DNA from 3 places in the Ornithinimicrobium humiphilum genome. Region 3 is predicted to be linked to each of the others. Evidence: predicted binding sites of a transcription regulator. Region 3 holds the regulator's gene; each other region holds the start of a gene.
What was found. Region 3 encodes LexA, which represses DNA repair genes until DNA is damaged. Its sites were predicted from a motif close to TCGAACANNTGTTCGA; they were not measured.

Region 1: FB476_RS03720 (HNH endonuclease signature motif containing protein) is a predicted target of LexA. The motif match lies at 4,206-4,221, and genes of this name have one in related genera.
Region 2: FB476_RS14295 (HNH endonuclease signature motif containing protein) is a predicted target of LexA. The motif match lies at 4,380-4,395, and genes of this name have one in related genera.

Annotation. Positions count from the first base shown of each region.
Region 1 covers NZ_VFPU01000001.1:811,662-822,179, reverse strand. Annotated here, with positions in the region: gene FB476_RS03740 (hypothetical protein) at 1-297, opposite strand, end outside; gene FB476_RS03735 (hypothetical protein) at 400-1,398, shown strand; gene FB476_RS03730 (hypothetical protein) at 1,400-1,747, opposite strand; gene FB476_RS03725 (DUF2804 domain-containing protein) at 1,822-2,796, shown strand; gene FB476_RS03720 (HNH endonuclease signature motif containing protein) at 2,925-4,202, opposite strand; gene FB476_RS03715 (AtuA-related protein) at 4,382-4,696, opposite strand; gene FB476_RS03710 (acyclic terpene utilization AtuA family protein) at 4,693-6,024, opposite strand; gene FB476_RS03705 (CitMHS family transporter) at 6,035-7,459, opposite strand; gene FB476_RS03700 (LysR family transcriptional regulator) at 7,556-8,497, shown strand; partial or broken gene FB476_RS03695 (AbgT family transporter) at 8,625-10,159, shown strand; gene FB476_RS03690 (M20/M25/M40 family metallo-hydrolase) at 10,190-10,518, shown strand, end outside.
Region 2 covers NZ_VFPU01000002.1:144,203-154,720, reverse strand. Annotated here, with positions in the region: gene purF (amidophosphoribosyltransferase) at 1-83, shown strand, start outside; gene FB476_RS14305 (AMIN-like domain-containing (lipo)protein) at 88-729, opposite strand; gene purM (phosphoribosylformylglycinamidine cyclo-ligase) at 820-1,941, shown strand; gene FB476_RS14295 (HNH endonuclease signature motif containing protein) at 1,988-4,327, opposite strand; gene FB476_RS14290 (hypothetical protein) at 4,750-5,283, opposite strand; gene FB476_RS14285 (ABC transporter ATP-binding protein) at 5,401-7,110, opposite strand; gene FB476_RS14280 (DUF3073 domain-containing protein) at 7,202-7,438, opposite strand; gene FB476_RS14275 (copper resistance CopC family protein) at 7,630-8,286, opposite strand; gene FB476_RS14270 (IMPACT family protein) at 8,323-8,964, shown strand; gene FB476_RS14265 (carboxylate--amine ligase) at 8,994-10,253, shown strand; gene FB476_RS14260 (aspartate/glutamate racemase family protein) at 10,250-10,518, shown strand, end outside.
Region 3 covers NZ_VFPU01000001.1:1,246,185-1,256,702, reverse strand. Annotated here, with positions in the region: gene FB476_RS05800 (glycoside hydrolase family 65 protein) at 1-1,223, shown strand, start outside; gene FB476_RS05795 (hypothetical protein) at 1,296-1,883, shown strand; gene FB476_RS05790 (LysM peptidoglycan-binding domain-containing protein) at 2,016-2,405, opposite strand; gene lexA (transcriptional repressor LexA) at 2,667-3,389, shown strand; gene FB476_RS05780 (PRC-barrel domain-containing protein) at 3,499-3,831, opposite strand; gene FB476_RS05775 (NAD-dependent protein deacetylase) at 3,894-4,862, opposite strand; gene FB476_RS05770 (universal stress protein) at 4,948-5,793, opposite strand; gene FB476_RS05765 (hypothetical protein) at 5,800-6,342, opposite strand; gene FB476_RS05760 (LysR family transcriptional regulator) at 6,512-7,453, shown strand; gene FB476_RS05755 (ComEC/Rec2 family competence protein) at 7,458-9,800, opposite strand; gene FB476_RS05750 (helix-hairpin-helix domain-containing protein) at 9,886-10,518, opposite strand, start outside.

The sequences.
Region 1 (10,518 bases), 430 kb from region 3:
GGCCATGTTGATGAGCGTGGTGCTCTCCGGCGTCTCGTCCATCGTCCACCACTTCATGCCCGAGCTGTCGTCGTAGAGGTAGACGTAGGTGCGTCCGTAGAACTGGCCAGCCCGGCCGAAGGTCTCGATCACGCGCGCGGCACGGACGAAGTCGTCCTGGTCCAGGCCGGGCGTGCGTCCCAGCACGACGTACCAGTGCGGGGCGGTCTCGGCATACGTCCTCGCCCAGGTCCAGGACAACGACGCGGCCCGCTCGAACCACCACGTGAGGTCCCGCTCGTCGACCTGCGCGCTCATGCCGTGCCTCCTGCGACCGGTCAGCCTCTGCTGCTGACCTGACAAGGTCATCCTCCAAGGCAGGTCCGACACACCTGCCCTGCTCGGTGGCAGGATCGGGTCATGCCTGCACCGCACACGCCGTTGCTCGGACGGCTGGCCGGGTACTTCACCGAGGTCATCACCACCGACGCCCTCCGCCTGCTGCTGGACGACCCGCCCTCGAGGGCGGCCCTCCTCGACCTCGTCGGCGACGCGGTCGGCGTGGACCTGAGCATGGTGCGGTCCGTCGAGCGGGAGCGGGGCATCGAGGGCGGGTGGCGGCTCGACCTCGAGGGTCTCGATGCCCAGGGCCGCCCGCGCCTCATCGTGGAGGCCAAGATCGGCCACCTGATCACCCTTGACCAGATGCGCACCTATCTCGCCCATCAGCAGCAGGCCCTCGGGGGCGAGCGTGGCGTCCTCATGCTCCTGGTCCCCGCCACCCGGGTCTCCGAGGGACGCATGGTGCTCGACACCCTCGAGCCCGACCTCCCTCCGACCATCCGCACGGTCGTCCTGTCCTGGGAGGAATGCCTGCAGGCCATGGCGGACGCGCTCGACACAGCCGGCTCCGGACCCGTCTCACCTGCCGCGGATGTCGCGCAGCTCCAGGCGGTCTGCCGTGCCCTGTCCGGCTGGGTCGTGCCGGCGGCAGCGGTCACCGACCCCGAGCACGGGCAGCACCTGCGGACGGTGCTGAACCGGCTTACCGAGCGGCTCAGGTCCGATCTGGCGTGGACCGGGCCGCTGGTGAACCGCAACCCCGCTCACGTGTATCGCTACGTCAGCGTCGGCCACGTCGACAACTACCTCAGCATCGGGCTGGCGATCGGGCTCGAGGAGCTGGGCGGATCACCCTTCTGGCTGTGCATCCCGCAAGCCAGCCCGCAGTTCGAGGCGTGGCGAAGGACGCTGCGCCTGTCCGCCCACGGGGAAGAGCTGCGCGAGATGGGCGAGGCCGTGTGGCTGCCGCTCCACCTCGCGCCCGACATGGCCGGCGACACACTGGTCGAGCACCTCGCCGCCCAGACGCTGGCCGTTCTCACGCTGCTGGAGCAGACAACCGCGACAGGCGCCTGACTCAGACCTCCTCGCCCAGCGACCTCACGCTGATCCCGTCGGAGTCGACCAGCAGCAGCGCCGGCTCCTGCGCGTCACCACCGCGGACGACCACGACGGTCTCGCCGCGGTGCCGGTCCGCCAGGTCCTGCAGCCCGTCGGACTCGTCGTGGAGCAGCTCATGATCGCTGCGCAGGGGCACGCCGAGGTCCTCGGCAAGGGTCTCGACCGGGCCATCACCGGGCACGTCGTCGGCGACGTAGACGGTCTGGACGTGCTCGCGGTAGAGCTGGGACGCGAGCCAGGGCACGTCGCCGAGCGCGGGCGGGTTGACGACGACGATCCGCGCTGCGCACTGCAGGTCGCTCATGGCTCGAACCTAGCCCTCACCGCCCCGCACGGCTAGGTCCGTCCCGGGCGCACGGCATACGCCACAATCTGCGCATGTCCCGTGAGATCACCGCGCCGGTCGAGCTCTGCCTGCCCGACGGCTCCCTCAACCCCGACGCCGTCGGCTGGAGCCGCCGGCCGCTGCACACCGCCAACCTCACCGGGTGGGGGCGGACCAAGCGGTGGGAGTACTGGGGCATCGTGACCCCGCGCCACGTCATCGGCGTCGTGGTCTCGTCGCTCGACTACGCCGGGGTGCACAGCCTCTACGTGCTCGACCGCGAGACCCACCGCGAGCTCACGCCGGAGGCGGTGGTGCCGCTCGCGCGCGGGGCGCAGTTCCCGGGGGTATCCGGTGCCGGCACCGCCTACGGGCGTGGGCCCGGGCTGGAGATCGCGATCGACCAGCAGCCGGATGCCACGGCGATCCGCGCGACGGCCGAGAGCGTGGCGCTGGACCTGCGGATCGGGCCGGGACAGGAGTCGCTGGGCGTGGTGGTGCCGTGGAGCACAAAGCGGTTCCAGTACACGGTCAAGGACCTCGGACGCCCGGTCGAGGGCACGATCACCGTCGACGGTGTCGAGCACGCCGTGACCCCGGCGGACTCCTTCGCGGTGCTCGACCACGGTCGTGGGCGCTGGCCCTACTCGATGACCTGGAACTGGGCCGCCGGCAGTCGCCCCGGCGGTGATCTCGGGATCCAGCTCGGCGGCAAGTGGACCGGTGGCACCGGCCAGACCGAGAACGGGATCTTCGTCGACGGCCGGCTGCACAAGATCCACGAGGAGCTGACGTGGACGTACGACCGCACCACCTGGATGGCGCCCTGGACGATCGAGGGCCCGCGGGTGAGCGTGACGCTGACGCCCTTCCACGAGCGGGTGGCGCGGACCAACCTGCTGGTCGTGGCGGGCGAGACGCACCAGTGCTTCGGCACGTTCAGCGGGTGGGCGGTCGACGACGACGGCCGGAAGGTGGAGCTGGACGGCCTCGTCGGCTGGGCCGAGGAGGCGCACAACCGCTGGTGAGCGCTTTGGGTGCGGCTCCCGTGGCCATCCCACTGCGGAGCCGACGCCATCGAGCACCCCGTGACGCCCGTCCCGGCACCCGGACATGCCTCATCGCCCGGCCGGTTGGGGCCGGGCTCGGGGCGGGGTCATCTCAGATGCCACCGGACACCGAGCTCCGTCACGGTCGCCGTCAGGTTGCGGTCGTGCACGAAGGTGTGGTGCCTCGGACACAGCAGGGCGTAGTTCGAAAGGTCTGATCGCCCGCCGAGGGCCCAGGGGATGACGTGGTGGGCGTCGCACCAGGTCGCGGGCACGGTGCACCCCGGGATCGTGCACCCCCGGTCCCGTGCTGCGAGCCGGACCCGCTGTGCTGGGGTGACGAGGCGCTTGCGGCGGCCCTGGTCGAGGATCTCGCTTGGTCCGCCGAGCACGACGGGGATGATGTCGGCCTCGCACGCCAGCTTGCGGATCGCCTCCGCCCGCAACGGCGCCCCGGCCAGGGTCGAACCCACCCCGGGCAGGTGACCGCCGGATTCGGACAGCTGACGCTTGAGCGTCTCGAAGTCCAACGTCACCATCAACGTCGCCTTCGGTGTCGTCGGCTGACCAGCCGTGCCGGCCACCCCGCGGCGCATCACGGTCATGAACGCGTCGTACTTGCGCTGGGTCGCCGTCCGCAGGTCCAGCTCACCGGTGGCGTCCTGCTCCTCCTTGGTCGCCGGTGCCGCCAGCGGGGAGTCGATGATGGCCTTGGCGGCTTCGTAGTCGGCGTCGTCGCCGAAGGTGATGATCCACCGCTTCACCGACCCGTCTGCCAGGCTCGACTCGTGGATCCCGCGCATCGCGTGCTTCTTCTTCGCCTTGGCCTCGTGGTCACGCTCGTCCACGCACTGCGCCACGAGCCGGTCCACGATCCTGCTGATGTCCTTGTCGTCGAAGAGCGGGTTGCTCCCGGCCTCGGCCAGCAGCTCCACGGCGGCGGCGTACTCCTCCGGGGGCAGGCCCGGCCGCACCCGCTGCAACGCCCGGTGCAGCCTCGCCGCCCGCGCGATCGACAGCTGTCCATCCTTGACGCGTTCGAGCAACGGCGCGTGCACCGGCTCCCGACCCGCCTGCGCCAACCGCGCCAGGTCCATCAACGCCCGCCGCTCCAGGTCCGGACACCGCAGCGCCAGCCAGTCCACCACCGAGAACCCCTCGGCCAGGTGCAGGCCCCGGTCCACGGCCTCCGTGGCCATCACCAACCGGGACCGCTCCAGGTCCGACACGGCCCGGGAGATCCACCCCAACGACTCGACGACCAGGTCGTCCTGCACCAGCTCCGGCCGGCTCACGTCCGCGGGCAGCCCCGCCAGCAGCCAGGACTGACCGCCCGCCGACTCCGTCCCCCTCGGCGGCCGCACCGTCCCCAGCGGCTGCTGCATACCTCGATCATATGTTCGAACGCCGACAGACCCAGACACCTTGATCGGCGCGTCGTAGAAATGGGCCCGTGAGGGTGGCAGAGGTAGAACCCTGCGCCGACGCAGCCGATCCGCGACTCCGGCCCGTCACGCCGACCGGCCCACCGCGCCGGCCGCCGGGACCCCGATCACCCCGGCCCTCAGTCCAGCGCGAGCATCGCCACGTACGAGCTGAGCGTCTTGCCGTGCCCGTCGAGCACCGGCGCGCCGGTGACACCACCGCCCAGCACCCCGGGCAGCAGGAGCACGACCGCCTCGAGCTGCGGCAGCTCTGTCCGGGAGATCTCCCCCGTCAGCAGCTCACCGAAGTGCGTCGCCACCCGGCCCGGCGACAGCGCCCGCAGCACCGTCTCGTAGTCGCCCGGATCGCGCACCACGACCGCGACCACGAGCGTGTCGCCCTTGTCTCCGGTCCGGACGTCGGCGACGTCGTCGAGAATTCTCGAAGGACTCACCGCGCACCTCCGACCATCGTGACCGTCGGGTGCACGAGCTCTCTGGGCAGCAGGCACGACCGGATCGCCAACACCTCCGTGGTCGAGGTCCGTGCCCCGCCGCCACCGGCGGGCCCGTTCGTGTAGAGGCTCTCGACCTCCCAGCCGACCGCCCGTGCCTCGCGCTCCGTCGCGACCGAGCCCGTGACGCGCAGCCGCACCTCGAGCGCCTCCTGCGGTGGCACCAGGCCCCGGAACGCCGAGCCCGTCCCGATCAGCTCCACCGTGACGCTGCCCGCATCGATCGCGTGCACCGCCGCGAGCCGCTCCACGACGATGTCGCGCGCCAGCTCGGCTCTGGCCAGGGCACGCGGCCCGGCATACGTGATCTGCCCTTCCCCGCGCCAGGACCCCCGGAAGCCGAGGGTCACCTTGAGCGCATCCGGCCGGGGGCGCCCGGACGCGCCGGAGACGGCGACGCGGTCGGGCCCGACCTGCTCCAGGCGCACCTGGCTGAAGTCGGCCGTGACGTCCGGGGTCAGGTAGGCAGCAGGGTCGCCGACCTCGTAGAGCAGTTGCTCCGTGGCGGTGCGCACGGTCAGCAGACCGCCGCTCTCCTCGAGCTTCCCCAGCACGGCGGACCCGTCAGCCGCGACGTCGGCGAACGGAAAGCCCAGCTCGGCCAGGCGGGGCACGGGCTTGGTCACCGGGTCGGCGTAGTAGCCGCCGGTCAGCTGGCCCGCGCACTCCAGGAGGTGGCCGACGACGGTTCCTCGCCCGAGCAGCTCCGGGTCACCGTCCAGGGCCCAGCCATGGGCGTGGGCGATCGCACCGAGATAGAGCGACGGGTCCGCCAGACGCCCGCCGATCACCACGTCGGCGCCCGCGTCGAGGGCGTCGCGGACCGGCCCGGCGCCGACATATGCGTTGGCGGAGACGAGCTCGCCCGGCTGCTCGGACAGCGGCAACCCGTTCTCCCACACCACGGGATCGGCCTCCCGCACCGCCTGCAGGACGTCGTCACCGGTGATGACCGCCACGCGCGCCCGGCCGCCGCCGATCTCGTCGGCCAGCCGACCCGCTGCCAGAGGGTCGGCCGCGCCTCCGTTCGTCACGATCCGGGTATGCCGTTCCAGCGCGGTCGGCAGGGTGGCCGCCAGTCGGTCCGCGAGCAGCGGGTCGTGGCCGACCCCACGTCCGGACAGCTTGCGGTCGTTGGCGGCGGCGATCGTGCGCTCCCCGAGCACCTCGAAGACGAGGAAGTCGAGGTCCGCACCCGCGACGAGGGCCGCGGCCGGGTCGATCCGGTCTGCGCTGAAACCCGCGCCTGCTCCCAGTCGGACGGTCACCGCGCCCTCCTCAGCTCGCCCACAGCGGGATCTGACCGATCGCGATCGCGACGACCAGCATGAGGATGCTCAGCAGCCAGGCCCAGCCGAAGAGCGCCTTGATGTGCTTGCCGATGTCCACGCCGGCCAGGCCGACCAGCAGGTAGAAGGAGCCGGTCAGCGGGCTGATCGGGAAGCCGACCGTCTCCTGACCGAGGATCGACGCCTGCGCGATGGCCTCGGTCGGCACGCCGTGCGCCTCGCCGAGCGCGGTCAGCACCGGCATGACGCCGAAGTAGTAGGCGTCCGGCCCGAACAGCAGGCTGAGCGGCACCCCGAGGATGCCGACGATGAGCGGCAGGCCGGGGGCGGCCGAGGCCGGCACGACCCCGGCGGCGGTCTCCGCCATCGCCTCGATCATCCCGGAGCCCTCGATGATGCCGAGGAAGGCACCGGCCGCGAGCAGCGTGGTCGCCATGAGCATGGCGCCCATCGAGTGGGCCTCGATGCGTGCGGTCTGCTGCTTCAGGCCGGGGTAGTTGACGACCAGCGCGACGACGACGGCCACGAGGAAGGTCAGCTCCGGGGAGGCCCAGCCCATGACCAGGACGACGAGCACGGCGACGGTCAGCGCCACGTTGAACCAGAAGAGCCGTGGACGACGCAGCGCCGCGTCCTCGTCGGAGAGAGCCAGCGGGTCGACCGCGGGCTCCACCTCCGCGGCAGACCCGGCACCCGACCCGGCAGCGGCGCCCGGTCCGGCAGCGGCGCCCGGTCCGGCAGCGGCGCCGGGCCCGGCAGCGGCCCCCACCTCGGCCTCGACGGCGACCGGAGCCAGGTCACCCAGCCGACGGTGCTCGCGACGACCGAGGAACCAGGCGATCGCGAGCGCGCCGACGATGCCGACGACCTGCGCGGGGATGAGCGGCACCCAGAGCTCGTTGACGTCGATCCCGGTGGCCGTGGCGGCGCGGGCCGTCGGACCGCCCCAGGGCAGGAGGTTCATCACGCCGGCACCCAGGCCCGTGCAGACCGTGAGCGTCAGGCGGCTCATGCCGAGCCGGTCGTAGAGCGGGAGCATCGCCGGGATGGTGATGAGGAAGGTCGTGGCGCCGGCACCGTCGAGGTGCGCGAAGATCGCCAGCGCCGTGGTCGCGACGGTGATCGTCGCGGGCGCGTTGCCCGCCCACCGGACGATGCGGCGGATGACCGGGTCGAACATCCCGGCGTCGCGCATGAGCCCGAAGTAGGTGATGGCGAAGATGAACATCGCCGTCGTGCCGGCGACCCCGCCGAGCCCGTCCTTGACGAAGCCGGTGATCTCGGCCGGACCGAAACCGGCGACGAGCGCGGCGACGACGGGGACGCCCGCGAGGGCGACGACCGCAGCCACGCGGCTGGTGAGCAGCAGCCCGAGGATCACGGCGATCATCAGGTAGCCGATGGTGGAGAGCATCGTCGGTCCCTTCCGGTGGACGGTCGCCGACCAGTCTGGGCAGCACGATCTCTCCACGTCCATCGCCAATTCCGGATAGATTCATGCACAATGCGCATGGACCTGTCTCCCACCCAGCTGCGGGCGGTCGTCACGCTCGCCGACCACGGGACCTTCACGGCGGCCGCGGCGGCCCTCGGCGTCAGCCAGCCGTCGCTGAGCCGCGCCGTCGCCGAGTGCGAGCGCCGGTTGCGGACCCGCCTCTTCGAGCGCACCACCCGGAGGGTCCGGGTGACCCCCGAGGGCCGCGAGGTCCTCGAGCTGGCCCGCCGGCTGGTGCGGGACTACGACGACGGCCTGCGACACCTCGCCGGTTACCTCGCAGGCACGCACGGATCCCTCCGCATCGCCGCCCTCCCCTCGCTCGCAGCCACCCTCCTCCCGCCCTTCGTCCTCACCATGCGCACCCGCTACCCAGGCGTGCACGTCGCCATCGACGACGCACTGGGTGGCAGCGTCCAGGAGCGCCTGGCCCGCGGGGACGCCGACGTGGCCGTCACCGCCCGCTCGCAGCAACCGCGCGCCGAGCAGCTCGAGATCCCGCTGGCCCGCGACGAGTTCTTCGCTGCCGTGCCGGCCGACGATCCCTGGTCCGGTGCCGACCACCTCCCGTGGACGGCCCTCGCGGAGCGCCCCCTCGTCGTCTTCACCGGGGCGAGCACGATCCGCGGCCTCGTGGACAGCGCTCTCGCCCGGCACCGGGTCGAGGTCGGCGAGGTCGTCGAGGCGAGCAACGTCGGCACCGTCGGCGGCCTCGTGGCGGCGGGACTGGGCACCGCCGTGGTGCCCGGGTTCGTCCTGCCGCTCCTCGCCTTCGCCGACCTGCACTACATACCCCTGCGTCCCCGTGTCACGCGCCACATCGTGGTCGCCCACCGCAGCGAACGACCCCTCGGTCCACCCGCCCGCGCCTGGCTCGATCTCCTCCTGGACCCCGGCACCGAGCGCCCCGGGCTCCCCGGCGTCACCTGGGCCGTGCACGCCCGCAACCACGCCTGACGAGCCCCTCCCGGCCACCCGCCTCACCCCCCGCCACGGGCCCTCCCACGTGCCACTTCGGTTTGCATACTCATGCAAACCCCTGTTTGCGTATTCAGGTCCTCGACCACGAAAGGCCTGCTCACGCATGTCCAGCACGACGCCAGACACGACGGAGAAGCAGGGTGGCCTCGTCGGTGCCCTCCAGGTGCTCGAACGGATCGGCAACAAGCTGCCCCACCCGTTCTGGCTCTTCCTGATCCTCGGCGGGATCATCCTCGCGGCGAGCGCGATCCTTGGCCGGATCGGCGTGAGCGCGGTCTCCCCCGCCGACGGCGAGACGGTCGCGGTCGTCAACCTCCTGACCCCCGAGGGGCTGCGCCAGATCGTCACCGAGGCGGTGCCCAACTTCACCGCCTTCCCGCCGCTCGGGCTGATCATCGTCGTGATGCTCGGCGTCGCGGTCGCGGAGTGCTCCGGCCTCCTCGCCGCCGCCATCCGCGCGGTCGTCGCGAAGGTCTCGCCGCGCTGGCTGACCTTCGTCCTGGCCCTGACCGGCGTGACCGGCTCGGTCGCCTCCGACGCGATCTACGTCGTGCTCATCCCCCTCGGCGCCGCCGCCTTCAAGGCCGTCGGCCGCAGCCCGGTCCTCGGTGCGGTGGTCGCCTTCGGCTCGGCGAGCGCCGGCTACAACGCCTCGCTGCTGGTCACCGGCACCGACGCGATCCTGGCCGGCCTGTCGACCAGCGCCGCGCAGCTCGTCGAGGAGGGCTACGTCGTCTCGCCGGTCGCCAACTACTTCTTCTCGATCGCCTCGGCGATCGTCCTCGCGCTGATCATCACCGCGGTGACCGAGCTGCTGCTCACCCGCACCACGCGCGGCCTCGACGACGACAGCGACGACGCGGAGGGTCTGGACGACCTGAATGTCGCCGAGGACGAGAGCAAGGGGCTGCGCAGGGCGGGCCTGACCGCCCTCGTCCTGCTCGCGGCATACTTCGCGGCGCTGTTCGTCCCCGGCTCCCCGCTCCGGGGTGAGGAGGGCGTCCTCGACAGCCCGCTGCTGACCGACATCGTCGTGCCGATCGCGATCATCTTCGCCGGGGCGGGGCTGGCCTACGGCCTCACCACCCGCAGCATCACCAGCGCCGGCGACGTCCCGTCGATGATGGGCAAGGGCATCGTCAGCCTGGCGCCGGTGCTGGTCCTCTTCTTCGCCGCGGCGCAGTTCGTCGCCTACTTCAAGTGGTCCAACATCGGCCCGATCATCGCGATCGAGGGCTCGTCGATCCTGCAGTCCTGGAACCTGCCGCCGCTGTGATGTTCGCCGGGCTCGTCCTGCTCGTCGCCGTCCTCAACTTCTTCATCACGAGCGGCTCGGCGCAGTACGCCCTCATGGCGCCCGTCATCGTGCCGATGTTCATGCTGCTCGACGTCGCGCCCGAGGTCACCCAGATGCTCTTCCGCATGGGTGACTCCCCCACCAACGTCATCAGCCCGATGAGCCCCTACTTCGCGCTGGCGCTGGGCTACATCCAGCAGTACCACCGCAAGGCCGGCATCGGCACGCTCTTCTCCCTCACCCTGCCGATCTCGATGGCCATCCTCGTCGGCTGGTTCCTGTTCTTCTCCCTCTGGTATGCCGTGGGCCTGCCCCTCGGCCCCGGTGTCCCCGTCCGCTGACCCCCACCTCCCCGAGGAGCTGACCCCTGCATGACCTCTGCCGCAGCCGTTCGTGACTACGTCGAGACCCACATCGACGAGGTGCTCGCCGACCTCGACCGCCTGGTGCGCCTCGAGACGCCCAGCAGCCGCCGCGACCTCCTCGAGGCCGCGCTCCCCCAGATCGAGGCGTATGCCGTGGAGCGGCTGGGCGAGCCCGTCGCCCGGGCGCGGCACGACGGCGGCGAGCGCGGCGACGTGCTCGACCTGACCTGGGCCGGCTCGCCCGGCGTCGCGGGGACGGTGCTGAGCCTGTGCCACTACGACACGGTGTGGCCCGAGGGGACGCTGGCCACCTGGCCGCTGACCCGGGACGGCGA
Region 2 (10,518 bases), on a different contig from region 3:
CGACCGACGTGGGGACGCTCGACGTCGAGGGCGTGCCCACGAGCGCGTCGCCGGGTGGCGTGGAGGCGGTTCGTCGGCCGTAGGCCCTCAGGGGTGGCGGACGTCGATGACGATCCGCGCGGGCTCGTCGAGCGCGAAGACGCGATACTCCGTGTCCTGCCGCAGCCCGACGAAGATCTGCTGCTGGCCCTCGAAGAGCACGCCGTGGACGACCTCGGTCACCACCTCGGTGCCCTGCCCCGTGACCGTGGACCCGTCGTAGCGCTCCGGGGCCTCGGTGGTCCAGTCGATGCCGGCGATGCCGAGCTCAAGGAAGCGCTCGCCCTCGACCTCCACCGGCCGCCCCGAGGCGGCCTCGGCGGGCTCGTCCACGAGGCGGGCGAACCAGCCCAGCGCGACCTCGTCTCCCGTGAGGTCGAGGACCACCCGGTCGAAGCCGTCGTGCCGGCCGGTGCGCACGTCGGTGATCTCCTGACCGGCACCCGCGTCGGCCGGCGGCTGGTCGGAGGGGTCGGACCTCCAGGGCGGGAAGGAGCCGGTGGGTTCCTCCGTGTCGTCGCTGGTCTCGTCGGTGGGGGTCTCGGTGGTGCCCGGTGACGTCGAGGTCGCGGGTGCCGTCGGCGTGGGGCCCTCGGCGTCGGGGTCGTCGTCGCCCTGGCAGCCCGCCAGCAGCAGGGAGGCCAGGACCGCCGCCGTCGCGGACGCCCTCTGCGCTGCGCGCCTGCTCATGCTCAGACCGTACGCCCCTCGGCCTTCTCGCGTCCGAAAGGCACGGCATACCCTTGTCTCGCCCGCCCGCACCAGACCGAGGGAACGTTCATGACTGCGTCCGACCAGCCGATCACCTACGCCAGTGCCGGGGTGGACGTCCACGCCGGGGACCGTGCGGTGGAGCTGATGAAGGAGTCGGTGCGGCGTGCGACCCGGCCCGAGGTGCTGGGGGGTCTCGGCGGCTTCGCGGGGATGTTCGACGCGTCGGTGCTCAAGGGCATGCAGCGGCCGGTGCTGGCGACGTCGACGGACGGTGTGGGGACCAAGGTTGCGATCGCGCAGGCGATGGACGTGCACGACACCATCGGGCAGGACCTGGTCGGCATGGTCGTCGACGACATCGTGGTGTCGGGCGCCGAGCCGCTGTTCATGACCGACTACATCGCGTGCGGGAAGGTGGTGCCGGAGCGCATCGCCGCGATCGTGTCGGGCATCGCGCGCGGCTGCGAGCTGGCGGGCGTCGCGCTCGTCGGTGGTGAGACCGCGGAGCACCCGGGCCTGCTCGGGCCGGAGGAGTACGACGTCGCCGGTGCCGCCACGGGCGTGGTCGAGCACGGCGAGGTCCTGGGCCCGCACCTGGTCGAGAAGACCGACGTGATCATCGCGCTGCCGTCGTCCGGGCTGCACTCCAACGGCTACTCGCTGGTGCGGCGGGTCTTCGGCGCTGCCGGCTGGGACTGGGACCGGCACGTCGACGAGCTCGGACGGACGCTGGGGGAGGAGTGCCTCGAGCCGACGCGGATCTACACCAAGCCGCTGCTGGAGCTCATCCGCGCCCAGGTCGGGCTGCACGCGCTGTCTCACGTGACCGGTGGCGGCCTGGCCGCCAACCTCGCCCGCGTGCTGCCGCGCGGACTGTGCGGCGTCGTCGACCGCAACTGGACCCCGCCCGCGATCTTCCAGCTGGTGCAGGAGCTCGGCCGGGTGCCGCAGGCCGACCTCGAGCAGACGCTCAACATGGGTGTCGGCTTCGTCGCCATCGTCTCCGCCCACAACGCACCTCGCGCCATGGGTGTGCTTGCCGAGCACGGCATCGAGGCCTGGCCCATCGGCGAGGTGATCGACGCCGCCGACGTGCCGGAGATCGGGGAGCCGCTGGTCCAGGGCGCCAAGGGGGTCGACGGTGGCTCGGTGCAGATGACGGGGTCCTACCTCGGCTGGAGCATCTGAGAGGCCCCGGACCGGCCGGTCGCTCCGTCCCACGCGAACCGCCGATTCAGAACGGCGGCGGGCCCGGGTGCCGGCTGCCCCAGCGCCCATCGACGACGTCCCCGTCCGCGCCGTCGCGCTGCGTGGCGTCGTGCGCCCCGCCCCCGTCCGCCGCGGTCCCCAGCGTCGTCCAGTCCGAGCTGTCCAGGACGGCCCGAGGGTCCAGGTCCCGCATCGTCTCCGGCGAGGGCGTCCCGGGTCGTGGCCCGGTGGTCCGACGACCGTCCGGCCTCGTGCAACGCAGCCAGATGGCGTCGCGCACGTCGTGGTCGGACCCCGCCTCGGGGTCGTCGTCATCGGCCTCGAGCCGGGCGCCGAGGTCGCGGTGGGCGAGCGCGGCGTAGACCAGCAGGGACGCCAGGTGGCGACGTTCGTCAGGGCTGAGCCCGGTGCCGGGTGGCACATCGGCAGATCTCGCCGCGGCGGGGACTGACGGGTCTTCATGCGGTCTGACCCGGCCGAGGTACTGCCGGTAGTCGTGAACGCGGGTCCGGTGCGGCCGGCCCCAGAATGACTCCCACGTCACGTTGCGGCTCTCGTCCATCGTGGCGTCCCAGAACTTCTCGGTCTTGAGGGCGTGCCAGGTGCGGTCGAGCGACTGCAGGTTGGACTCGGTGGTGCGGCCGCCAAGCAGGTACTCCTCGACGTGGTCGAGGTCGCAGCGGCCGGACGGGAGGGTCGAACCGGGGGCGCGCGACATCACGTCGGCCGCCCGCAGCTGCGCGCGCATGGCGCGATCCGGGGAGTATCGCGTCAGCGACCGCTCGAGGCAGCGGCCGTCGGCGGGATCGGTGAGCAGTCGGTAGATGGTGGTGCCGGGGCGACCTGCGATGCGACGCACCTCGTCGGCCGTGAGGAAGGTCGACCGCGTAGCCAGGACGCGAGCGACGCCGGGGAGATGATGGGCGTCGGCGTCGGCGTCGGCGTCGGGGGAATCGCGGTCTGCGGATGCCGTCGCGCCGTCACTGTCCGAGGCAGAGCTGCCCGCTCCGTCGCTGCCCGGTGTGGCGGACGGCCTGGCGCGGCCTGCACCCGCTCCATCCGATGGCGCGCCTGCGTTGACCGCGGCATGACCCGCCAGGACGTCCCAGGGCACGACGACGTGCAGCTCGTGGGCAGGGGTGCCCGAGATGACGTCGACGAGACGGGCGATGTCGTCGGGCGTCAGCAGGTCCGCGTCCTCGCCCAGGGCGGGCAGGGGCAGGGTGCCGTGCAGGAGCAGCGCGCGGGCGGCGTCGCTGCGGAGGGCCGGGACACCGCGCGGGTCGCCCTCGCGGCGGGCTCGGACAGCGATGGTGTGCAGGCGCTCGACGCATGCCGTCACCGAGGCGGCGTCACCCGTGACGACCAGTTGGGCGCTGCCGTCGTCGTCGACGACCGCATAGGCGTCACGGGAGCGGTGCTGCGCCTCCCGCCTGGCCCGCTGCGCCAGCGGGTCGGCCCCTTCCTGGCGGCGCACCTCGCGCTCCAGGGCGTCGAGGAACTGCTTCTTGGCCCACGGCGCCGTCGACAGCTCTCCGTCGGGTGTGAGCCGCTCGGGGGCGACCTCGCCGAGCGGGACGTCCATGCCGAAGAGCGTCCGAGCGATCTCCGCCCCCGACTCGTGCGGCAGGTGGGTGCAGCGCCGCCACCAGGCGGCCACCAGCTCCCACCGGGCGATGCCGGCATCGAGAGCCTGCTGGACCGGGCGCGCGCACGCGTCGGGTGCCGTGGCGATCGCGACGACGGTGCGTGCCGCCCCGAGGCCCATCCCGGTCGCGGTGGCCAGCTCGGCCGCGGTGACGGACTTGGCGCGGGCACGCCAGCGCTCACGGGCGGTGGGGGAGAGCTCGTCGGGGGAGGTGACGCCCTTGACCCGGAGCATCTTCTCGGCGGTGCGCGCCGCCAGCTCTCGTGCGGCATGGAGACGAGCCGACTCGAGCAACGAGGACAACCCGTGCACGGTCTCCAGCGCCCCGACCGCCTCCTCGCCGGCGAGCGGCTGGCGGGAGAGCGAGGGAGCGAGAGCCTCGAGGCCTTCCTCGAGACCTTCGCGGAGCTGGTCGGCGACGACTTCGCGGAGGGGCGGGGTGGTGAGGTCCGGGTCCGAGGCCGGTCCCGAGGTCGGTCCCGAGGCGGCTGCTGCATCCAGGGCCGGGTGCGCACCACAGGGCGCGGGTGCTTCCAGGCGGATGAACCCGTTCTTCGGGGCGGCGATGCGGATGACGCCGTCGAGTCCGACCGAGGTCTTGTGCGCCCACTCGGCCGGGACGAAGGAACGCAGCCGGCGAAGGTTCACCGTGCCGTCCGGGGCCAGAGCGGCGAGGAGCTGCGCGGCGCGCTCGGCGTCCCGGTCCTTGTGCGACATGCCCTCACCCCCGGGAGATCTCAGCTGCGGTGCTGGTGGATGAGACCCATCCTAGTACATATGTTCGAATAAGGGAAGGGTTGTCCACAGTGAGTCGGCGCTGGACGGGGGCGCCAGGGCTGGCAGCGGGTGGGCGGGGCCGTGACCTGCGGGGCAGGATGTGGGCGTCGTGGCCTCGGGCCTGCGCGTGCCCAGGGTGCGTTGCTGGTGGCGCAGCCGGGTGGCCCGCAGGGGTGGACGTTGGCCGGCCCAAAGGAGCAGGAGAGTGCCGTGAGCGGCGGCCCGGTCCGGAGAGTGGCTGTGAGCGGCGGCCAGGTCGAGAGTGGCTGTGAGCGACTTCCCGGTCCGGAGCGCGTGAGCGGCGGCCCGACCCAGAGAGCGCGTGTGGTCTGATCCGAAGGAGCGCGCGGCCACCAAGCGGATCAGCCCGCCGGCGTCACCAGCACCCAGTACGTCGTCGGCCCGCGGTCACCGATGTTCGCCGACCACCGCAGCCCGGCCGCGTCGCTGGTCAGCGCCCGGCGGATCTGCTGGTTGTCCGGCTCCGCCAGCACGACGGTCTCGGACGCCTCCACGGTCCTGATCTCGAGCGCGTTGGTCACGGTGTTCACCGGCACCCCCTCGAACGTCCACGACGTCTCGGTCGTCGCGTCGGCGCTCGACTGCGAGCCCTCGTGCCACATCGTCAGGACGTCACCGTCGATCGGCGCGGGGTCGCAGGCGGCGGCCTGCACCTCCTGCCACGTCGACACGGCGGTCAGCGGCGCGGTGCACTCGCGCAGCTCGAAGGTCACCGTCTGGAAGTTCATGTAGCGGTTGAACGCCACCGTCGCGATGACCGCGATCGCCACGAACCCCAGCGCCAGCATGATCCACCCACCGCGGCCGGACCGGCGTCCCCGCACCGTCGCGTCCGCGGAGGTCCAGCTCGCCTCGTGCCGAGACCGTTGCGCCATGTCCGTCCCTTCCCTGACCGGTGGTCAAGGCTAGTCCCTGCAGCAGGGAGTCCGGTCCCCGCAGAGCGGGTATGCGGTCAGGTCCGGTCCGCGAGCGCGCCCCCGTATGCCGCCGCCTCAGTCCGCGAGCGCGCCCGTCTGCACCGACCACAGCTCGGAGTAGGGGCCAGGCCGCGCCACGAGCTCGTCGTGCGTCCCGGCGTCGACGACCCGCCCGGCGGCGAGCACCCAGATCCGGTCGGCGTGCCGCACGGTCGAGAGCCGGTGCGCCACCATCACGGTCGTGCGCCCCTTGCTGACCTCCGCCAGCGACCGCTGGATCGCGGCCTCGGTCTCGTTGTCGACGGCCGACGTGGCCTCGTCGAGGATGAGCACCTCGGGGTCGCGCAGGATCGCCCGCGCCAGCGCCAGCCGCTGCCGCTGACCGCCCGAGAGCGTCACGCCGCGCTCGCCGACGTGCGTGTCGTAGCCGTCCGGCATGGCCTCGACGAACTCCGCCGCCTGAGCCTGCTCGGCGGCCCGCACGATCTCGTCGCGGGTCGCGCCGGGGCGTCCGTAGGCGATGTTGTCCGCGATCGAGCCCTCGAAGAGGAAGACGTCCTGGGCGACGTAGCCGATCCGGCCCCGCAGCCCCTCCCACGTCAGCTCGCGCAGGTCGATCCCGTCCAGCAGCACCTGACCCGCCCGCGGGTCGGTGAAGCGCAGCAGCAGCCGCAGCAGCGACGACTTGCCGGCGCCCGTCGGACCGACGACCGCGTGCACCTCGCCCGCGGGCACCACCAGGTCGACGTCGTGCAGCACGTCCGGGCCGTCGGCATATCCCGCACGGACCCCGCGCAGCTCCAGCCGCCCGGTCACCGCGTCAGGTGTCCGGTCGCCCGGCAGTGTCAGCGGCTTCTCGTCGAGCAGCGCCAGGATGCGGCGCACCGACGCCATCGCGCGCTGGTAGAGGTCGAGGACCTCGCCCACCGACGTGAGCGGCCACAGCAGGCGCTGGGTCATGAAGACCAGCACCGAGTAGAGGCCGATCTCGAGCGTGCCGTCGAGCGCCATCCACCCGCCGAGCAGCAGCGTCATCGTGAAGCCCACGAGGATCGCCATCCGGATGAGCGGCACGAAGGCCGCCGAGGCCCGGATCGCGTCGGCGTTGGCGAGCCGGTAGGCGTCCGACGCCTCCCGCACCCGCTCCAGCTCGCGCTCCTCCGCGGTGAACGACTTGATCGTCGCCATCCCGCCGAGGTTGCCCGAGACCAGCCCGCTGATGCGCGCCACCGTCGACCGCACGGCCGCATACCGCGGCTCGAGCCGCCGCTGGAACCACAGCGACCCCAGGATGATCACCGGGATCGGCAGGAACGCCAGCAGCGTCAGCGTCCAGCTGCTGGCCGCGAAGACCGCGCCCACGAGCACGACGTTGAGCGCCAGCGTCCAGAGCCGGTCCACCCCGGTGTCGAGGAAGCGCTCCAGCTGGTTGACGTCGTCGTTGACCACGGCGAGCGTCGAGCCCGTCGACCGCGACTCGTGCCAGGCCATGTCGAGGCCCTGCACGTGCCCGTAGGTCTCCAGGCGCAGGTCGTGCTCGACCTGCTGCGCGAGGTTGCGCCAGGTCAGTGCGGCGAGGTAGTCGAAGGTCGACTCCAGCACCCACACGACCGCGTTGACGACCGCCAGCCACAGGATCTGCTGGTGACGGTCGGGAACCCCCAGGAGCGAGGCGACGAAGGAGTCGGCTCCTCGCACCACCACGTCGATGGCCGCGCCGATGAGCAGCTCGGGCATGACGTCCATGACCTTGCGGATCGTGGACAGCACGAAGGCGAGCACCACGCGGGCGCGGTACTGCCGGTACCTGACCCAGAGCTCGGCCAGGGGATGTGCGTGTGTGGGGGTGGGAGGAGTCGAGGTCGACCCCGACACCTCAGTGTCGGCCGTCAGAGGCCCACGACTCGTCGTCGTCCTCGTCGTCCGGCGCCGCGTAGGCGGCGTAAGGGTCCTCCTCCTCGCCGTCCTCGTCGTCCTGAGCGTCGTCGTAGACGTGCTCGCCGCGCGAGGCCCGGAGCTCGCGCTCCAGTGCGGTGAGGTCCGTGGACGGAGCTGAGTACTTCAGCTTCCTGGCCACCTTGATCTGCTTTGCCTTGGCCCGGCCGCGCCCCATGGCGTGACCCCCTTGTGTCGAGTCTGCCGGGGCGGCATCGCTGGCTGACGAATCAGGTCGCGGAGCCGGCCCGGGGAATGTGAGCGTTCGTGGGGCCTAGGCTACATGAGAGACACGGTGCCCCCGGCATCGGTGCCTGGCGGCCGGCTCGGGAGCGTTGTGCCGCAGAGGGTATGACGTGCGGCGACGCCTCAGGCGTCGGTGCGGCCGCGGCCCCAGGTGCGTGCGAGCAGCCCCAGCAGGCCGACGACGGCCAGCCCGATGATCACCCACGCCCACACCGGCAGCCCGCCCTCGTCCGCCACGGCGTCCTGCTCGTCGCCGGTGGTCGCGTCCTCGGTCGGCTCGGCGGTCGCCGTCGGCTCCGCGCTCGTCGTCTCCTCGGCGGCGGTCTCCGTCGGCTCCTCCGAGGTCTCGACGGGCTCCGAGGTCTCCACCGTCGTCGGCGCGGCCGTGGTCGGCTCCTCCGTCGTGGGCTCCTCGGTCACCTCGACCGTGAAGGACAGCTCGCCCGAGATCGGGTGGCCGTCCTCGCTGGTGACCCGCCAGACGACGTCGTACGTCCCGGCGCCCAGGTCGTCCACGAGGTCCTGCGTGACGAACCGGCCGTCCACCTCGGGCTCGCCGTCGACGACCGAGCGGCCGTCGGGGTCGGTCACCACGACCTGCAGGCCCAGCTCGGACAGCTGGCCCGAGAACTCCAGCTCGAGCTCGTCGGGCGCCTCGACGACGGCACCGTCCTCCGGGTCGCTCCCCAGGAGCTGGTCGTGCGCGCTGGCCGTGCCGGCGGGTGCGAGCAGGAGGAGGGCGATCAGAACAGCCATGAAGGGGTGACGTGCACGGGTCATGCCCGTCAGTCTAGGAAGCCCCTTACGCTGCGGGGCATGCAGCCCTCGTCCTACCGCACCGTCGCCGGCCCCGTCGTCGCGCGGATCGAGGAGAAGCGGTCGGTCTTCGAGTGCTGGCTGCGCCGGGCCGACGACGAGGCGGCCGCCCGCGCCGTCGTCGAGGAGGCGCGCAGCACCCACTGGGACGCCCGCCACCACTGCTCCGCCTTCGTGCTCGGCCCCGACGGCGCCACCGTCCGCAGCAACGACGACGGCGAGCCCGCGGGCACCGCCGGCACGCCGATGCTCGAGGCCCTCACCCACTCGGGCCTCAGCGACGTCGTCGCGGTCGTGACCCGGTGGTTCGGCGGCACGCTGCTCGGCACCGGTGGCCTGGTCCGGGCCTACGGCGACGCGGTCCGCGCCTCGGTCGCCGAGGCCGAGATCCTCACCCGGCTGCGCGTGACCGAGGTCGACGTCCGCGCCGATCACGCCATCGCCGGGCGCCTCGAGCACGACCTCCGTGCTCGGGGCATCGCGGTGCCCGACGTCTCCTACGGCGAGCAGGTCACCCTGCGCGTCCAGGTGCCCGCCGACGACGCCGAGGAGCTCCCCGGCCTGCTCGCCTCGCTGACCTCGGGAGCGGCCGAGGTCGTGCCCGGCAGCGAGGGCTCGGGCTGGCTCGACGTGCAGGGTTGACCCAGGGTCCGCCCGGTACGCTTCCGGCCATGGTCCGGCCCCCGCTCGACACGACCGTCCCCTTCGTGCCCGTCGTCCTCGGCGGGGAGCTGGCGACCTACACCCTGGCCCGCGCCTTCCACGCCGAGCTCGACGTCCGCACCACGGTGATCAGCCGCACGGTGCCCTCCGCGGTCCGCGGCTCGGCCATCATCGACAACGTGCAGCTCCCCGGCATGGACGACGACGAGCAGCTGCTGGCCGGCCTGAGCGACATCGCCGACGCCAACCCCGGCGCCCGGGTCCTCGTCCTCGGCACCGTCGACACCTGGGTCACCCGCATCGCGGCGCTGCGCGACCGGCTCGACGAGCGCTTCGCGATCCCCTACCCGCCGCTGCCGCTCATCGAGCGCCTCTCCGACAAGGAGGGCTTCGCCGCGCTCTGCGCCGAGGTGGGCGTCGCCCATCCCGTCACCAGGGCGATCCCCGCCGACGCGGCCGAGGCTGACCTCGGGGACCTCCTCGAGGGGCTGCGGTGGCCGCTCGTCGTCAAGGCCGGCGACTCCTCCTTCAGCACCCTCGTCTACGAGGGCAAGAAGAAGGTCGCCTACTGCGACGACCTCGCCTCTCTCGTCGAGCTGCGCCGCACCATGACCACCGCGGGGTATGCCGGTTCCCTCGTCGTGCAGGAGCGCATCCCGGGCGGCGACGAGCAGATGCGGGTGCTCACGACCTACTCCGACCTCTCCGGCACGGTCCGCTGGGGCCGCCTCGGCCACGTCCTCCTCGAGGACCACGACCCGGCGATGATCGGCAACCCGCTCGCGGTGATCTCCGGCGCCAGCTTCACGGCGGTCGGCGAGGCGACGCGGATGCTCGAGCACGTGGGGTGGACCGGTTACGCCAACTTCGACATCAAGGTCGACCCGCGCGACGGCACCGAGTACTTCTTCGAGCTCAACCCCCGGCTCGGCCGCTCCCACGCCTACCTGTCCGCGGCCGGCCACCCGATCGTCGCGCCGATGGTGCGCGAGCACGTCGAGGACCGCGACCCCTACGACGGCGTCGAGGTCGGGCCCGAGACCGACGACTGGCTCTACTCGATCGTCCCGGTGCCGCTGCTCGCCCGCTACGTCACCGACCCGGCCACCCGCCGCCGCCTGGCCGCGATCCGGTCGACCGGGCGGGTCGTCCGCCCGCTGCGCTACGACGCCGACCCGGGCCGCGACCGCCGGCTGGCCCAGCTCAAGAACGACGTGCGCTACGTCCGCAACTTCGCCACCCACTACCGCAGGCCGGTGACCGCATGAGCACCGACGCCGCGAGCGACCGCCTGCTCCCCGCCGAGACCTGGGCCCGCCCGGTGCTCGGCGTCGTCGGCGGGATGGGCCCGGCCGCGACCGTCGCCTTCCTCGACGCGCTGACCCGCCGCACCCCCGCGGGCCGGGACCAGGACCACATCGACACGGTCGTGCTCTCCCACGCGAGCGTGCCCGACCGCACCGCCCACCTCGTCGACCCCGAGCAGCCCGACCCCACTCCCTACCTGCTGGGCGACCTCGAGGTGCTGGCCCG
Region 3 (10,518 bases):
ACATCGCCTACGCCCTCATGAAGTACGTGCGGGCGACCGGCGACCGGCAGTTCCTCCTCAACCAGGGCGTCGACATCCTCGTGGAGACCGCGCGGATGTGGGCCGACCTGGGCTTCTGGCACGTCAACGGCGGCGGTGACCGGTCCTTCCACATCCACGGGGTGACCGGGCCGGACGAGTACAACACCGTCGTCAACGACAACTTCTTCACCAACGTCATGGCGCAGCACAACCTGCAGGCCGCGGTGCAGACGGTGCGCGAGCTGCAGGAGACCGACCCCGTCCAGATGCAGCGGGCGACCGTGCGGCTGGGCCTGGACCCGCGCGAGATCGCCGACTGGGAGCGGTGCGCCGCGCGGATGCACATCCCCTACGACGAGGACCTCGGCATCCACCCGCAGGACAGCCAGTTCCTGGACCGCGAGGTGTGGGACCTCAACGCCACGCCCGCCGACCGGCGGCCGCTGCTGCTGCACTACCACCCGCTCGTGATCTACCGCTACCAGGTGCTCAAGCAGGCCGACGTCGTGCTCGCGCTCTACCTGTGCGGCGACCACTTCACCCTCGAGGAGAAGCTCGCCGACTTCGACTACTACGACCCGATCACGACCGGTGACTCCTCGCTGTCGGCCGTCGTGCAGGCGATCGTCGCGGCGGAGGTGGGCCACCACGAGCTGGCGCTGCGCTACTTCTACGCCGGCCTCTTCGTCGACCTCGCCGACCGGCACGGCAACACCGTCGACGGCGTGCACATCGCCTCCACCGGAGGGGTATGGAGTGCCCTGGTGGGCGGCTTCGGCGGCATGCGCGACCACGACGGACGCCTCTCCTTCGACCCGCGTCTGCCCGAGAGCTGGCCGTCGCTGACCTGGCGGATGCGCTGGCAGCTGTCGCGCCTGCGGGTGCGTCTGGAGGCCGAGGCGATCATCTTCGTCGTCGAGGTCGGCGAGCCGGTGACGCTGTCGGTGCGTGGGCAGCAGGTCACGGTCGGCGCGGACGAGGTCCGGGTGCCCCTGGCCGGCCAGGGTCCCCGCCGCATCCACGAGCCGCAGCTGCAGCTCATCGGCGGGACGCCGACGTCCGAGGGTCCGCGGACCTCCGACGCGGTGCCCGGCGGGGCCGTGCCCCACAGCTGGTCGCACGAGCTGGACGACCCGACCAGCCCGATCCCCGTCCGCGGGCCCGGCGCGGGGCCGGCCGGCCAGGTCGACCCGGTCACGTGAGGGGCGGCGCGCCGGGGCCGCAGGTGCCGTTGCGGGTTGGGGCTCCGGGCCGGCGTGTGGTCGGATAGGCCCATGACTGACCCCACGTCGATGCCGTTCCAGGGCGAGGAGCCCGCCGACGGCGACTCGATCTACGAGGGCCGCCGTCCCGAGGCCGCCGCCACCGCCGAGACCCCCGGGGCCGCCGAGCCCGGGGCGGGAGCGGCCGTCCCCGGCGACCTCCTCCCCCCGGCGCAGACCGAGACCGACCTGCTCGCCGCCCGTGTCGAAGGCCCCGAGGACCAGCAGGGCATGACCGAGCTCTGGCGCGCCACCATGGCCCTGCCCCACTGGTGGTTCATCGCCGTCGGCGACGAGGGCACCGAGTCGCCCGCCGCCGCGGAGATCGACGGCCAGCTCATGCTGCTCACCTTCACCAACGCCGAGCGGGCCCGCCACTTCGCCGTGCAGAACGGCATGATCGGCGTCGACGAGGACCTGCGCGCGATCGCGCTGCCCCCGGCGGAGGTCGTGGCCTCCGGGGAGACCTACCGGGTCTCCGGCATCGGCGGGCTGATGTTCGACCCGCACCTGACGGGCTACTTCATCTCTTCCGAGCAGCTCCCGGTCGTCTGGGACGCGATCTCGTCGCAGACCGGCGACCAGGCGCCGCAGGGCTGAGACCGGCGGGGGCTCCCGTCGAGCCTCGCCGTCCCCGACGACAGCAGGAGACCCCGGCCACCGGCCGGGGTCTCCTGCTGTCGTCGTCGGAACCGGTCGGCCGGGGTGATCCCCGGCCCGCGCCCGGCCGGGTCAGCGCCCGTCGGGGATGACCAGCTCCTGGCCCACGGCGATGTCGGTGGTGCTCAGGCGGTTGGCCCGCTGGATGTCCACGATCGCCCGGTCGAGCGGACGGTCGGGCAGGTGCACGGCCGCGATCTGCGAGAGCGTCATGCCGGGCTCGACGACCACGGCGCTCGTGGCTCCGGCCGGGCTGAGCGAGCTCAGCAGCGAGGCCAGGGCGAGCAGCAGGACCAGCGCGGCGCCCGCGGTGGTCAGGGCCAGGCGACCGCGGCGCGTGATCCGCAGCGGGGCGGGGCGCGGTGCCCGCTCGCCCGCGGGGACGAGACGCAGGTGACCACCGGACCGGCGCGGAGCAGCACCCGACGGGGCGGGCAGGAAGTCGACAGCAGCGGTGCTCATGTGGGTCCTCCTCGGGATCCTCGGACGCGTGTGCGATAGCACGTCTGTGCTATGTCTAGCACGGATGTACGAGAAAGTCGACACGCCGGTCGAACAGGTGTTTGCCCGACGCGCTCCCGGCTCGTAGTGTGTGCTCATGTCAGGGACTTCATCACCGAGCACCGACACACCCGGTGGGACGGCCCGATGAAGACTTCTGACACCACCTCTGACCTGGCCTGACGGCCGGGACCTGGCAGCCAGAGAAGGCAGGGACGGACCATGGCGACCATCCACGAGATGCCGGACCGCGACGGCGGCGCCGAGCTCACCAACCGGCAGCGCCGCGTGCTCGCGGTGATCCGCGACTCGGTCGACGCGCGGGGCTACCCGCCGAGCCTGCGCGAGATCGGCGAGGCGGTGGGCCTGACCTCACCGAGCTCGGTCGCCCACCAGCTCAAGATGCTCGAGCGCAAGGGCTACCTGCGTCGCGACCCCAACCGTCCCCGGGCGATCGAGGTCGTCACGCCGGGCGGGACGGAGGGCTCGGGCTACCGCCGCTCCCCCGCGCCGGAGGAGGCCGGCACCCCCGAGGCCTACGACGAGACGGGCATCGGCGACGCCCGGCCGGAGGCGTCCTACGTCCCGGTCGTCGGCCGCATCGCCGCCGGCGGGCCGATCCTGGCCGAGGAGGCCGTCGAGGACGTCTTCCCGCTGCCGCGCCAGATCGTCGGTGACGGCGAGCTCTTCCTGCTCAAGGTGGTCGGCGACTCGATGGTCGACGCGGCGATCTGCGACGGCGACTGGGTCGTGGTCCGCCGCCAGCCCACCGCGGTCAACGGCGACATCGTCGCGGCGATGCTCGACAACGAGGCCACGGTCAAGACCTACAAGCGGCGCGACGACAAGGTCTGGCTGATGCCGCACAACCCGGCCTACGAGCCGATCGACGGCGACCACGCCGTCATCCTGGGCAAGGTCACCGCGGTCCTGCGCCGCGTCTGACCTGCGCGGAGGCGCACCGCACACGTCTGGCTGCCACCGGCAGGTGACGTCCTCCCGCTACCGCAACGCCGCCCCCACCTCGACCGGGGCGGCGTTGTGCTGTCCGGCGTCAGGCGGAGGGGGCCGGCCCGTCGTCGACCGCGTAGTACTCGAAGAGGTCCTGCTCCTCGTCCTCGGACAGGTGCCGGTCGCACGGGATGTCCGGCGCGTCCTTGATCATCGCGGTCGGGTAGGGCACCCGGATCTGGTCGTCGACGATCTCGGCGCTGGACAGCGGGACGAAGACCTTCCGTCCGCTGAACCGCCCGGTGCGGACGGTCACCCAGGCGGGCTCCCCCGTCTTGTTGTCGAGGTAGACCTGCCCCATGGCGCCCACCTTCTCACCGTCCTGGTCGACGACCTCTGCGTCGTACAGGGCGTTGAGCTGCTCCTGCGAGATCACGTGTCCTCCTGGCTCGATGGCCGCCGCGAGGACGGCCGTCTACGAGCACACCACATCGGTGGTCAGGACGCCAAGTCCGCACCCGGTGCGACGTCGGCGAGCAGGCGCGGGAGCACCTGGTCGAGCAGGCAGTCCAGCTGCACCACGGGCTCGCCGTCGCCCCGGGTCTCACCGCGGGTGACGACGGCGACGGGCTTGCCGTCGCGGGCGGCCCGCCGCACGAAGCGGTAGCCGCTCATGACCCGCAGGCTGGAGCCGAGGACCAGCAACGAGCGCGACCGCTCGAGCAGGTCGAAGGCCCGCTCGACCACCGGCTTGGGCACGGACCCGCCGAAGAAGACGACGTCGGGCTTGAGCGCGTCCCCGCCGCAGACCAGGCACCGCGGCGCCCGGAACGTGCGGACCAGCTCCTCGGGCAGGACGACGTCGCCGTCGGGCCGCACCTCGCCGGCGCCGGCCAGCCGGTCGAAGCCGGGGTTGGCGTCGGTCAGCCACGAGTGCACCTGCTCGCGGGTGGTCGGCTCCCCGCAGTCGAGGCAGACGACCCGGCCCAGGGAGCCGTGCAGCTCCAGCACGTCGGTGGCACCCGCGCGCTGGTGCAGGCCGTCGACGTTCTGGGTGATGACCCCCTCGACCAGCCCGGCCCGTTGCAGGCCGGCCACCGCGGCGTGCGCGGCGTTGGGGCGGGCGGCGGCGAAGCGCTCCCAGCCGCTGAACGCGCGGGCCCAGTAGCGCTGCCGCGCCTCGGAGGACCCGACGAACTCGCCGTGCTGCATGGGCCGCACCCGCCGCTGCCCGTCCGGGCCGCGGTAGTCGGGGATGCCCGACGCGGTCGACATGCCCGCACCGGTGAGGACGAGCACCCGGCTCTCGGCGACGAGGTCCCGCAGCACGGCATACCCCTCCTCGTCGAACGGCCCGGGCGGCGGGAGGGTGTGGGCGAGGTCGACCGGGCCGTCGAGCAGCGGCGGCGTGCTCCCGGCACCCGTCACGGGCTCGCCGAGGGCGCGCAGGTCGAGGGTCCGGTCCACCGTCCCATGGTGCCAGGAGGGACGGCGAAGGGCGCGACGTCGGGGGTCCGTCCCCGACGCCGCGCCCTGCCCGTGGGGAGGTCGCCTAGACGACGGCGACCGGGCATCCGGCGTACTCCACCACCGCGCAGGCGGTGGGTCCGCGGGCGACGACCAGCAGCTCCGAGCCGAGCGCGTGGTCGAGCAGGGCGGCGACCGGATGACGGTCGGTGGCGACCGCCACGACCCGCACCCGGGGGTATGCCGTCCGCCAGGGCGCGAGGCGCTCCTCCAGCTCGCGTTCGGCCCGGTCGGCGTGGTCGGACCAGACCTCGGCGATCGGGAGCTCGGTCCGGACCGCGTCGCCGGGGACGTGCCAGGGGGCGACGGCCACGACCGGGCGGTCGTCGCGGTCGGCCCGGGCCATCGCGGTGGCCAGCGCGCGCTCGACGTGGTCGCCCACGCCGTCGGTCACGTCGACCACGACCGGGGCGTCGGGCGCGACCACGCCCGGGTCCCACCCGCTGGGGACGATGACGGTCGGGGGGCCGTCGACGGTGGCGAGCCACCGGGCCGTCGACCCGAGCCGCAGGGTCCGGAAGCCGCCGGAGCCGCGGCGGCCCACCACGAGGGTGGCGCTGCCGGCCAGCTCGCCGTCGTCCTCGCCCGCCTCCATGACCTCGGCCGTGCGGACGAGGGCGGTGGCGGGGCCCTGGGCGGTCAGCACCTGGATGACCGGTCGGTCCCGGTCGACCCGGGCCACCTCCGAGGCGGCCCGCTCCAGGGTGGCCCGGCCGGCGGGTTCGTTGACGCCCCCGTCGTCGTGGACCAGCACCAGGGGCGCTCGGGACGACGCCGCCTCCGCGGCGGCCCAGGCCACCGCGGAGGCGTTGTTGGTCGATCCGTCCACGCCGACCAGTACCGGCCCGGGGGCCTGCACCGTGGCGCTCATCGCCGGTCAGCGCAGCCAGGACGGGGCGATCCGGGCCCACCAGGTGCCGAGCCCGAGGTAGTTGCGGGCCGCCGGGAGGGTGGCGATGACGATCATGACGATCGCGCCGGTGACGTGGTCGTCCAGGAACGGGTTGGTCGTGGTGGGCAGCGAGGCGAGGTACATGAAGGCGTACATCGCGGCTCCGCAGATGGCACCGACGCGGGCGCCCGCACCGAGGATCAGAGTGAGACCGATGCCCAGGAGGCCGGCCATGAAGAGGACGTCGACGACGCCGTTGCCGGCCATCGCGTTGAACATCCCGGCGAACGGGCCCTCGACGCCGGACAGGTAGCCGGTGGTCGGGGAGCCGCCGTTGACCACGGCGCGCTCGGCGGGGGTGGCGAAGCCGAGGCCGAACATCTTGTCGACGAACGCCCAGAGGAAGTAGAAGCCGAACGCGATGCGCATCACTCCGAGGAGGTAACCGCCCGCGGTCGGGAGGAAGTGCTTGCCCTCACCCACGACGTCAAGGTGGGGGTCCACGTGGATCTCGGTGCGCGTGGTCATGTCAGCCAGCTCCTTTGGTTGTTCCGTTGTGCTGCTGACTTCAGGTTCTCAATTTCCTACTACTCGTAGTAGAGGCCGAGGTCCGGACCTGGAGGGGACCTTCGTCCCGCCCTCGCAGAGCTGCCTGCGCAACTTCCCCCGGACCATTAGCAGCCCTTATGATCGCGGCATGCTTGATGCTGCCGGCCTTCGGGTGATGAAGGCGATCGCCGACGAGGGCACGTTCACCGCGGCCGCCCACGCCCTGGGCTACACCCAGCCCGCCGTGAGCCAGATGGTGCGCCGGCTCGAGGAGCGGACCGGCACCGTGCTGGTCGAGCGCGCCGGCCGCTCGGTGCGGCTGACCGAGGCGGGGCGGGTGCTGGCCCGGCACGCCCACGACATCCTCGAGGCCCTGGACAAGGCCGAGGCCGACATCTCCGCGATCGCCGGGCTGCGGCGCGGCGACGTGCGCCTCATGGCCTTCCCCTCCTCCTCCGCCACGCTCGTGCCCCGGGCGCTGGCCGCCCTGCGCGCCAGCCACCCGGCCATCACGGTGAAGTTCACCGAGGCCGAGCCGCCGGAGTCGCTGGCGGCGCTGCGCGCGGGCACCGTGGACCTGGCGGTGGCGTTCAGCTACGAGGGCACCGACCCCGGCCGCGGCGAGGACGACCTCGCGGGTCTGGAGGTCATCGACGTGCTCACCGACCCGGTGCAGCTGGTGCTGCCCAAGGACCACCCGCTCGCGGAGCGGAGCGAGGTCAACCTCGCCGACCTCGCCGCCGACCGCTGGATCGCGGGCTGTCCCCGGTGCCGTGGCCACCTGCTCTCGCTCGCCCACGAGGCGGGCTTCACCCCGGACGTGACCTTCGAGACCGAGGACTACGTCGCGGTGCTCGGCCTGGTCGCCGCCGGGCTCGGCGTCGCGGTGGCGCCCCAGCTCATCCTCCACTCGGTCTCCCACCCCGACGTGGTCGTCCGCCCGGTCTCCCCGCCGTCTCGCCGCGTGGTGCAGATCGTCACCACGCCGGACCTCATCCGGGTGCCGGCCGTCGCGGTCACGATCGAGGCGCTGCGCAAGAGCGCCCAGGAGCTGCAGGCGCGCGAGCTCGAGCAGTCGTCGGCCGGCTGAGCGCTCAGCCGTCCCGGCGGTGCACGACGAGGCCGGCCTCGTCGCGGCTGACCGCGACGTCGCCGTCGAGGTCGGTGCGCAGCACCACCATGCCGGCTGAGCGCAGCAGGTCGAGGGTGCGGGGCGCCGGGTGCCCGAAGGTGTTGTCCGCCCCGACCCCGATCAGCGCGACCTCGGCCCGGGTGCCGGTGACCAGGGCGGCGTCCTGCGCGGCCGAGCCGTGGTGGGCCACCTTGAGCACGTCGTAGTCACGTCCCTGCACCATCTGCCGGACCCGGCGTGCGGCCTCTGGCTCGATGTCGCCCGTCAGCAGCAGCCGGGTGCCGTCGACGGTGACGTCGAGCACGAGGCTGCCGTTGTTGGCGGGCGAGCCGCCCTCCACCGGTCGGTCGCCCGGCGAGACCACCTCGACCAGGGCCGCTCCGACCTCCAGGACATCACCGGCCGTGAGCTCGACCGTCGGCACGCCGGCACGCGTCAGGTCGGCGAGCGTGGCGGCCGAGACGTCCGGCGGGTCCCGGACGGGGCTCACGTAGGCGCTGCTCACGCTCGCGACGTCGAGCACCCCGTCCAGCCCGCCGGTGTGGTCGCTGTGGAAGTGCGTGAGGACCAGGGCCTCGACCCGCTCGACGCCGAGGTCGCGCAGGCAGCGGGTCACCGGAGCGGGGTCCTGGCCGGTGTCGACGACGAGGGCAGCGCCGGGGCCGGTCCGGACGACGAAGGCGTCGCCCTGCCCGACGTCGCAGCCGGCGACCACCCAGCCCGGTGGCGGCCAGCCGGCAGAGCCCGGGGCGGGCCAGAGCAGGCCGGCCACCACCCCGAGGAGCGCGCAGCCCTCCCACGGCCGGCGCCGCAGCCGGTCGCGCCACCAGGGACCGGTCACGAGTGCCGCGACGGTGAGGGCGGCCAGCAGGAGGGCCCCGGCCGGCCCGTCGACCCAGTCCACCGTGCCGTGCGGGACGTCCGCGCCCGCTCGGGCGATGCGCCCGAGCAGCTCGGCGGGCACCGCGGCGGCCCAGGCCAGCAGGGTCGCCAGCGGCAGCGACAGGGGCGAGACGACCGCGGCGAGCACGCCCAGCACGGTCGTGGGGGCGACGAGCGGTGCGGCGAGCAGGTTGGCCAGGACGGCGACGAGCGGGATGCTGCCCTGCAGCAGCACGATGACCGGCGCGCAGGCGACCTGAGCCGCGAGGGGCACGGCGAGCGCGTCGCCCACGACGGCGGCCCGCGGCGGCAGCCGGGAGGCGAAGGCGTCGCCCCAGGGCCGGCACCAGACGACCAGGCCGAGGGTGGCGAGCGTGGACAGGGCGAAGCCGTAGGAGCGTGCCAGCCACGGGTCCACGCACAGCAGACCGAGGACCGCTGCCCCGAGAGCGGGAAGGCTGGTGCGGCGGCGCGCGGCGGAGAGCGCGAGCAGACCCACGGAGCCCATCACGGCCGCCCGCATCACCGAGGGCTCCGGCCGGCAGAGCAGCACGAACCCGCCGAGCCCCAGCAGCACGATGGGTGTCCGCCAGCGCAGCGGGACACCCACGGCCGCGACCAGCACGGCGACCGCGCCGGTCACCAGCGCGACATTGCTGCCGCTCACGGCCGAGAGGTGGGTCATGCCCGTCGCCCGCATGTCCTCGGTGAGATCGGGCGGAGTGAGCGAGGTGTCGCCGATGACCAGCCCGGGGACCAGGCCTCGGGCGTCCGCCCAGACCGGGTCGACGGCCTCGCGGAAGCGGTCCCGCACGTGGTCGGTGGCCCTCAGCACCCGGCCGGGGGCCGCCGTCGTGACCGGCGCACCTCGCGGCACGAGGACGGCGACCGAGCGCTCACCCGGGTCCGTCGGCCGCAGCCGGCCCTCGGCCCTGATCGTGCTGCGCCAGCGCAGGTCCTCCCAGCCTTCCCCTGCGCCGGCAATCACGACGACCGGGGAGGCCGTGCGCGCTTCCTGCCCGCGGGCCGTGATGGTGCGCAGGCGCAGCTCGAGCACGACCAGCGGTTCGCGCTCGTCGCCCCGGCTGATCACCCGCGGCTCCGTCGTCACGGTGGCCGTGACGGTGGCGACCGCCCGCTGCTCCGCCCAGGCCGCCACCGGTCCGGCCCGGTCCCGCGCGACGTGGGCACCGCCGGCGAGGCAGACCAGCGCAACGGCGGCCAGCGCCAGCGCGACCTGGCCACGGACGACCTCGCTGCGTGGACGGGCAGATCGAGCGACGCCGGCCGCCAGCACCGCGGCGGCCGCGCCGACCGCGACGAGCACGATGGGCGGCCGAGGCACGAGCGCCACGAGGACCGCCCAGGCGACGAGGGCGGGGAGGACCAGCCGCAGGTCGAGCCGGGCCTCCTCGCCGCCCACAGGCACGTCCTCGGGCGACCTCGTGCCGGGAGCGGAGGCATGGTCGTCGACGGCGATGTCACCGGTCCGCCGCCGCCCGCCACGGTCAGCCACCGACGATCACGAGCGGCTCGAGCCTGGCCAGGGTTCGCTCCCCGATCCCGCTGATCTCGATCAGCTCGTCGACGCTGGAGAACCCGCCGTGCTCCTCGCGCCAGGCCAGGATCTGCCCCGCCGTGACCGGCCCGATGCCCGGCAGCTCCTCGAGGTCGGCCTGCGACGCGGCGTTGAGGTCGAGGGGCGCGGCGGGACCGCCTGCGCCCACCGACCCACCCGCGCCGCCGGCACCACCTCCCCCGGGCCCGGCGCCCGGCAGGGGTCCGGGCGCCACGGGTGGCTCCTCCCCCGGGCGACCGACCCAGACGCGCTCGCCGTCGACCAGCTGGCGGGCGAGGTTGAGCGTCGACTGGTCGGCGGCGTCGGTGAGGCCGCCGGCCGCCCGCACTGCGTCCACGACCCGCGACCCGGCCGGCACGGAGACCACGCCGGGCTCGTGCACCTGCCCGGCCACGTGGACGACCAGGTGCGGCTGCTGGACGGCGTGGGTCGACGCCTCCCCGGCGGCCTCGCCCGTCTCCTCAGGAGAGTCCCCGGACACCTCGGCCGCTGCAGCGGTGCCGGCGCCCTCGCTCCCACCGTCCCCCGCACCACCCTCGCCCACCGCGCCCTCGACGGCCGG